Linked DNA regions of Kordia antarctica. The protein of the gene in region 1 interacts with the protein of each later gene in a pairwise test. Links are inferred from orthologs where the notes say so. Each region holds a gene or a part of one and is shown on either strand. Other genes may lie near its edges.

Evidence for each region.
Region 2: the proteins of IMCC3317_RS16815 (region 1) and IMCC3317_RS11300 interact in binary tests that used the Escherichia coli proteins (3 or more experiments, as listed by UniProt). The link is inferred for Kordia antarctica from one-to-one orthologs.

Annotation. Positions count from the first base shown.
Region 1 is NZ_CP019288.1:4,030,008-4,033,520, reverse strand. What follows is about bases 127-3,457. They hold IMCC3317_RS16815 (2-oxoglutarate dehydrogenase E1 component), read right to left. Parts: upstream 3,096-3,457; coding sequence 327-3,095; downstream 127-326. Other genes in these bases: IMCC3317_RS16810 (alpha-ketoglutarate decarboxylase), read left to right, coding at 3,244-3,457; odhB (2-oxoglutarate dehydrogenase complex dihydrolipoyllysine-residue succinyltransferase), read right to left, coding at 127-127. Outside these bases: more of odhB, read right to left, coding at 1-126; more of IMCC3317_RS16810, read left to right, coding at 3,458-3,513. UniProt on the Escherichia coli protein: E1 component of the 2-oxoglutarate dehydrogenase (OGDH) complex which catalyzes the decarboxylation of 2-oxoglutarate, the first step in the conversion of 2-oxoglutarate to succinyl-CoA and CO(2).
Region 2 is NZ_CP019288.1:2,731,097-2,734,218, forward strand. The notes cover bases 162-3,101. They hold IMCC3317_RS11300 (ABC-F family ATP-binding cassette domain-containing protein), read right to left. Parts: upstream 2,619-3,101; coding sequence 705-2,618; downstream 162-704. Other genes in these bases: IMCC3317_RS11295 (CPXCG motif-containing cysteine-rich protein), read right to left, coding at 521-703; IMCC3317_RS11305 (DUF983 domain-containing protein), read left to right, coding at 2,704-3,093. UniProt on the Escherichia coli protein: Genetic data indicate it may be involved in ribosome assembly or function.

The sequences.
Region 1 (3,513 bases):
TATCAGAATCAACCTCAGCAATTGCCTGGTCTTTTGTTACATAATCGCCGTCTTGTACTAACCACTCTGCAATTTCTACTTCAGTGATGGATTCTCCTGGCGAAGGAACTTTCATTTCTAAAATCATCGTGTTCTATATTTTAGTTTGTATTTTATTTTTGTTTGGGCGTTTCCACAAAAATCCATTTCTGCTTCGCGCAATGGTTTCTTGTGGTCAGGCTTTCCGCTATATCTTTTATCTTGTTCTCGATACAAATTTGTTATTTCGCTTAAGCTCAACACACAAATTCACTCGAACTGACGATAAAAGGATGCCGCATCAATCCTTAACGCATGTTGTCTTTAGTTTTATCAAAAACATATGTGATTACTTCTGCATGACGACGTTTTGATCGCACCGAACTTCCTGCTGCTGGTGCTCCGTAAAATCTTCTAGAAGCTACTCTAAAGTTTCTCACTTCATCCATGTGCATTAGTAAATGACTGTACGCTCCCATATTTCTAGGCTCTTCTTGTGCCCAAACAATCTCGTCTGCGTTGGTATATTTTGCAATTATTTCTTTAATTTTTGTTTTCGGCAACGGAAATAATTGCTCCAATCGAACTAAAGCAACATCAGCTTCTCTTCCTTGATTTTCGCGTTCTTCTAATAAATCATAATAAAATTTACCTGTACAGAATACCAACGTTTTTACGTTGTCTGCTTTTACATCAACATCATCAATTAACTTCTGAAAAGTTCCGTTTGCAAATTCAGCTACAGCTGAAACCGCTTTTGGATGACGTAATAAACTTTTTGGTGTGAATACGATTAATGGCTTTCTGAAATCTGCTTTCATCTGACGACGCAACAAGTGATAAAAATTTGCTGGCGTTGTACAATCGGCAATAAACATATTGTCTTTTGCACACATTTGTAAATACCGTTCCATACGACCCGATGAATGTTCTGCTCCTTGTCCTTCATAACCATGTGGCAATAATAGTACCAATCCGTTTGGTGTTTTCCACTTGTCTTCTGCGGCAGAAATATATTGATCAATCATAATTTGCGCTCCATTGCTGAAATCTCCAAATTGTGCTTCCCAAATGGTTAGTGTGTTCGGACTTGCCATTGCATATCCATAATCAAATCCTACAACTCCATATTCTGATAATAATGAATTATAGATGTAGAAGTTTCCTTGATTTTTCGCTACATGTTCTAATAATATAATTTCTTCTTCCGATTCTTCTGCTTTTACAACTGCATGTCGGTGCGAGAATGTTCCTCTTTCTACATCTTGTCCTGAGATCCGCACATCAAATCCTTCTTGCAATAAAGATCCGTATGCTAACATTTCTCCCATTCCCCAATCGATCTTGTCTTGCTCAAACATGTCTAAACGACTTGAGATTAAGCGTTCTATTTTACGTAAGAACTTTTTATCTGACGGAAGTTTTGATACAACTTTGGCAATTTCAGTTAATTTTTCTGTTGGATAGGTTGTATCTATATTTTTTGCCATTGCTTCTTCATCAACTCTTTCTAGACCTAAGTCTTTCCAAGCTTCTTGCATGAATGGCGTAATGACTGTTTTTTCTTCTTTACGAGAGTCTTCTAGTTTCTCTTCTAGTAAGTCTTTGTATTGTTTTTCTATTTCTTGCACATAGTTTCCATCAATGATTCCTTGTTTCTGAAGTTTTTCAGCGTAGACATCACGTGGATTATTATGTTTAGCAATTGCTTTGTATAATTTTGGTTGTGTAAAACGTGGCTCATCACCTTCGTTATGACCATATTTACGATATCCTAATAAGTCAATAAATACATCACGCTTAAATGCCATTCTGTATTCCAACGCAAATAATGCTGCGTGTACAACTGCTTCTGCGTCGTCTGCATTTACGTGTAATACTGGCGAAAGCGTTACTTTACCAACATCTGTACAATACGTTGATGAACGTCCATCTAAATAGTTCGTTGTAAATCCAATTTGATTGTTTACAACAATATGAATAGTTCCTCCAGTTTTGTAACCATCTAATTGAGCCATTTGCACAATTTCGTAAACCAAACCTTGTCCTGCAATTGCAGCATCACCGTGAATTACTATTGGTAATACTTCTGAGAAATTATGAGCATGATCACGATCTTGTTTTGCACGTGCAATTCCTTCCACAACGGCACCAACAGTTTCCAAGTGTGAAGGATTCGGCGCAATGTTCATGCGGATTTTTTTACCATTTACGGTTTCTCTATCTGAAGTTAATCCTAAGTGATATTTTACATCACCGTCAAAAATTACTTCTTCATAATCTTTCCCATCAAATTCACTAAAGATATCTATTGCAGATTTCCCAAAGATATTTTTCAACACATTCAAGCGACCTCTGTGTGCCATTCCAAGAACAAACTCTTTTACACCTTTGTCTGCTGCTTTTTCAACAACTGCATCTAGTGCAGGAATTAACGATTCTCCACCTTCTAGCGAGAAACGTTTTTGTCCAACATATTTTGTGTGTAAGAAGTTTTCAAAAGAAACAGCTTCATTTAATTTTTTTAGAATATACTTTTTTTCGTCTGCCGAAAACTGCGGATGATTGTCGTTTACATTCAATTTTTGTTGAATCCATTCAATCTGTTCTGGTTTTCTGATATACATATATTCCACACCGATAGATTCGCAATAAATACGTTCTAGGTGTGTAATAATGTTTCGCAATGTTGTTTTTCCAAGACCAATAATTTCGCCTGCTTCAAACGATTTGTCTAAATCATTTTCGTTTAATCCGAAATTTTCTAACGCTAATGTTGGCTCGTATTTTCTTCGTTCGCGCACCGGATTTGTTCTCGTGAATAAGTGTCCACGAGTACGATATCCGTCAATAAGTTTTACAACTTGAAATTCTTTCTTTACATTTTCAGGAATGACAACATTTGAAACGGTTTCCGTAGCATCTTGCTCTTCTCCATAACTTTCGGTTCCAAAATCATATCCTTGAAAGAAAGCGCGCCAACTTGGCTCTACGCTATCAGGATTTTGTAAATATTGATCGTATAATTCAGCAAAATATGCTGTATGCGCTGCATTTAAAAAGGAAAATCTATCCATGTTTTTTACTTCCTGTCTTGTTTTGACAAAATTTTATCAAAAATACAACTTTTGTAAAAAACACATCATATGTTTTCCATATATTTATATGATTAATATTTAAGATTTTTAAGAAATGAAAGATTCTATTTTTTTCCGCTCAAAAAACGTGTTTTTGATAATTTCCATGTGTTTAATTTCATTTTCCGCATTTTCACAACGCAATTCTAATAATTCGCAAGGAAGCGATTTTTGGCAAAATGTTCGTTTTGGTGGCGGATTGGGCTTGAGTTTTGGAAACGGAATTTTTAGTGCCACAGTAGCGCCAAGTGCTATTTATGATTTTAACGCGCAGTTTGCGGCAGGAGTTTCGTTGAATTACACCTATTTTAATGATGATGATTTTTTTAAGTCTACTGTTGTTGGTGGAAGTTTTATT
Region 2 (3,122 bases), 1.3 Mb from region 1 along the record:
AGTTTTTATATAAATTAAGTCAGAGAAGTTAACTTCTGTGTTTTTTTACCTCACACAAAAATTAGTGTTTGAAAGTTAGTACTTCAATGAGGTATTTTATCATTTTCACAATTTCCAATGAATTAATAAAGAACAATAATGGCTCAACACAATAATTTGATTTTTTCAATGAATAGATACTTATAAAAGATACTTTTTTTCAGTACTTAATATAGCATTTCGGTCATTTTAAAGCGTAAATAGAATGTATTTAATTGATTTTCAATAGATTAAAATTATTCATTTTCTAATTTAGGGAAGTGACCTCTAGGTGGCATTTTACACCATTTTTCATCAAATAGAGACCTATATAAACGAAAAAAGCACTGAAAACCAGTGCTTTATCTTAGTAGCGGGAACTGGACTCGAACCAGTGACCTTCGGGTTATGAGCCCGACGAGCTACCTACTGCTCTATCCCGCGCTATTGGATTGCAAATATACAATCATTTTTAATTCTAGCAAGAAAAAAATAAACTTTTTTATTGTTCTATGTTTTGTGCATCAAAACCCATGATAATTCCGTCTTCACTTTGTACGCTTAACTCAATCGGGTTGCAGCAAACTTCGCAGTCTTCAATGTACTTTTGTTCGCGCACAGAAGTGTCAATTAGCATAGATATTTCTTCCCAACAATAGGGACATTGAAAAAAATGTTCGTTCATATCAGCTTAATTTGTCCATTTGTTCTTGTAAATTTTCCCAATTAGTCATGAAAGTTTCTAATTTTTTCTTTTTCCCTTGGTAACTATCAAAAAAATTAGGCTTCGCAATAGTTGCTTCATAATTGGCAGCCAACTCAATATCAATGTCTTTGATTTCTTTTTCTAAGTCAGAAATGTTACGTTCTACTTTGTTTAGTTTGTTGCTAAGTGATTTTTGCTTTTTCTGCGCTTCATACGATTGCTTTGTATCTTCTGTTTTAACGACTTCTTGCTTAACAACCGTACGTTTTTCAACTTCGCGCATGTTTGCCAATTTTCGTTCCTCCAAGTAATAATTAATATCACCCAAATATTCTTTTATCTTCTGATCTTTAAATTCATAAACTTTGTTGGTTAATCCTTGTAAAAAGTCACGATCATGCGAAACCAGAATTAATGTTCCTTCAAATTTTTCCATTGCTTTTTTAAGCACGTTTTTAGATTTGATATCTAAGTGATTTGTTGGCTCATCCATCACTAATACATTGAAAGGTTGCAACAACATTTTGCACAACGCCAAACGGTTTCGTTCGCCTCCAGAAAGTACCTTTACTTTTTTCTCCGCTTCTTCACCTCTAAATAAGAAAGCGCCGAGCATATCGCGTACTTTTGGGCGAGTTTTTTCGTCAGCCGCTTCAATCATAGTTTCCTCCACAGTCAATTCGCCATCTAAATATTCAGCCTGATTTTGCGCAAAGTATCCAATTTGCACATTGTGACCTAAATCCAACGTTCCGTCATGCGGAATTTCATTGACAATAATTTTTGCTAAGGTTGATTTTCCTTGCCCATTTTGACCAACAAACGCAATTTTACTGCTTCTTTCAACAAATAAATCAATCGTAGTTAAAACCTGCTTTTCGCCATAATGTTTCGAGATTTTTCTACCTTCTAACACTACTTTTCCAGGTTGAACCGATATAGGAAACTGAATCGACATCACAGCATTGTCATCTCCATCAACTTCAATACGATCTATTTTTTCTAGTTTTTTGATAAGCGATTGCGCCATCGTAGCTTTGGAAGCTTTGGCTCTAAATTTTTCAATTAACTTTTCCGTATGTTGAATGTGCTTTTCTTGATTTTTTTGAGTCGCTAATTGCTGCTCGCGAAGTTCTTCACGTAATATTAAATATTTTGAATAGGGTTTGTTGTAATCGTAGATTCTTCCCAAGGAAATTTCAATCGTTCTATTCGTAACGTTATCTAGAAACATTTTATCGTGCGAAACAATAATGACTACGCCAGGAAACGTTTTTAAGAACTGTTCCAACCAAATGATAGATTCTATGTCTAAATGGTTTGTTGGCTCATCTAAAAGTAAGACATCGTTTTTTTGAAGTAAAAGTTTTGCCAACTCAATTCGCATCCGCCAACCACCCGAAAATGTATCTGTTTTTTTGTCAAAATCTTCTCGTTTGAAACCTAATCCTTGCAAAACTCTTTCTGTATCACCTTTGTAATTATATCCGCCTAAGATTTCATAACGCGTTGTATTTTCGCTTAAATCTATAATGAGCTGATTATACGATTCGGTGTCATAATCGGTTCGTTCAGAAAGTTGATGATTTGTATGATCGATCTTGAGTTCTATTTCACGAATTTCCTCAAAAGCTTCATAGCTTTCATCCAAAACAGTACGTCCTTGCGTAAATTCAATATCTTGTTTTAAGAAACCAATTTCAACATCTTTATCTGTCGAAATTACACCTTCATCGGGTTCGTTTTCTTTGGCAAGAATTTTTAGAAGCGTAGATTTCCCTGCGCCATTTTTCCCAATTAGTCCAACGCTGTCGCCAGCATTTAAACGGAAAGCAATGTCTTTGAATAAGTATGTTCCGCCAAAAGCAACGGCAATGTTATGAATATTAATCATGTGCATGACAAAAGTTACAGTTTTTATAGAATGGAAGCCTTACTTTTGTATTTAGTAAAACTTGATATTTAATTTATTTTTGCAAATGTTAAAAAAAGGATCGAAATTATATAGTATTTTAACGGGAACTTGTCCAAAATGTCATAATGAACGCATGTATGAGGTAAAAAACCCTTATAAGCTTGCCTATATTTTGAAAATGCATGAAAAATGTTCGCATTGTGGAACTCGTTATAAGATTGAACCTTCTTTTTTTTATGGCGCTATGTATGTGAGTTATGGTGTTGGAATTGGGTTTGCTTTTGCAGCATTTTTTGTTTCTCGATATCTTTTTGGCACTACTTTATTGACTTCTTTTTTCGCAATTATGGGAACACTGATTTTCTTTATGCCTATAATTATGCGGTTGTCACGAAATATTTGGATTAATCTTTTTATGTCTTACGACAAGAATTTGGATGAGAAGCGTGATTAGTTAACGCGAGTTCGATACAGCTTCAAAAA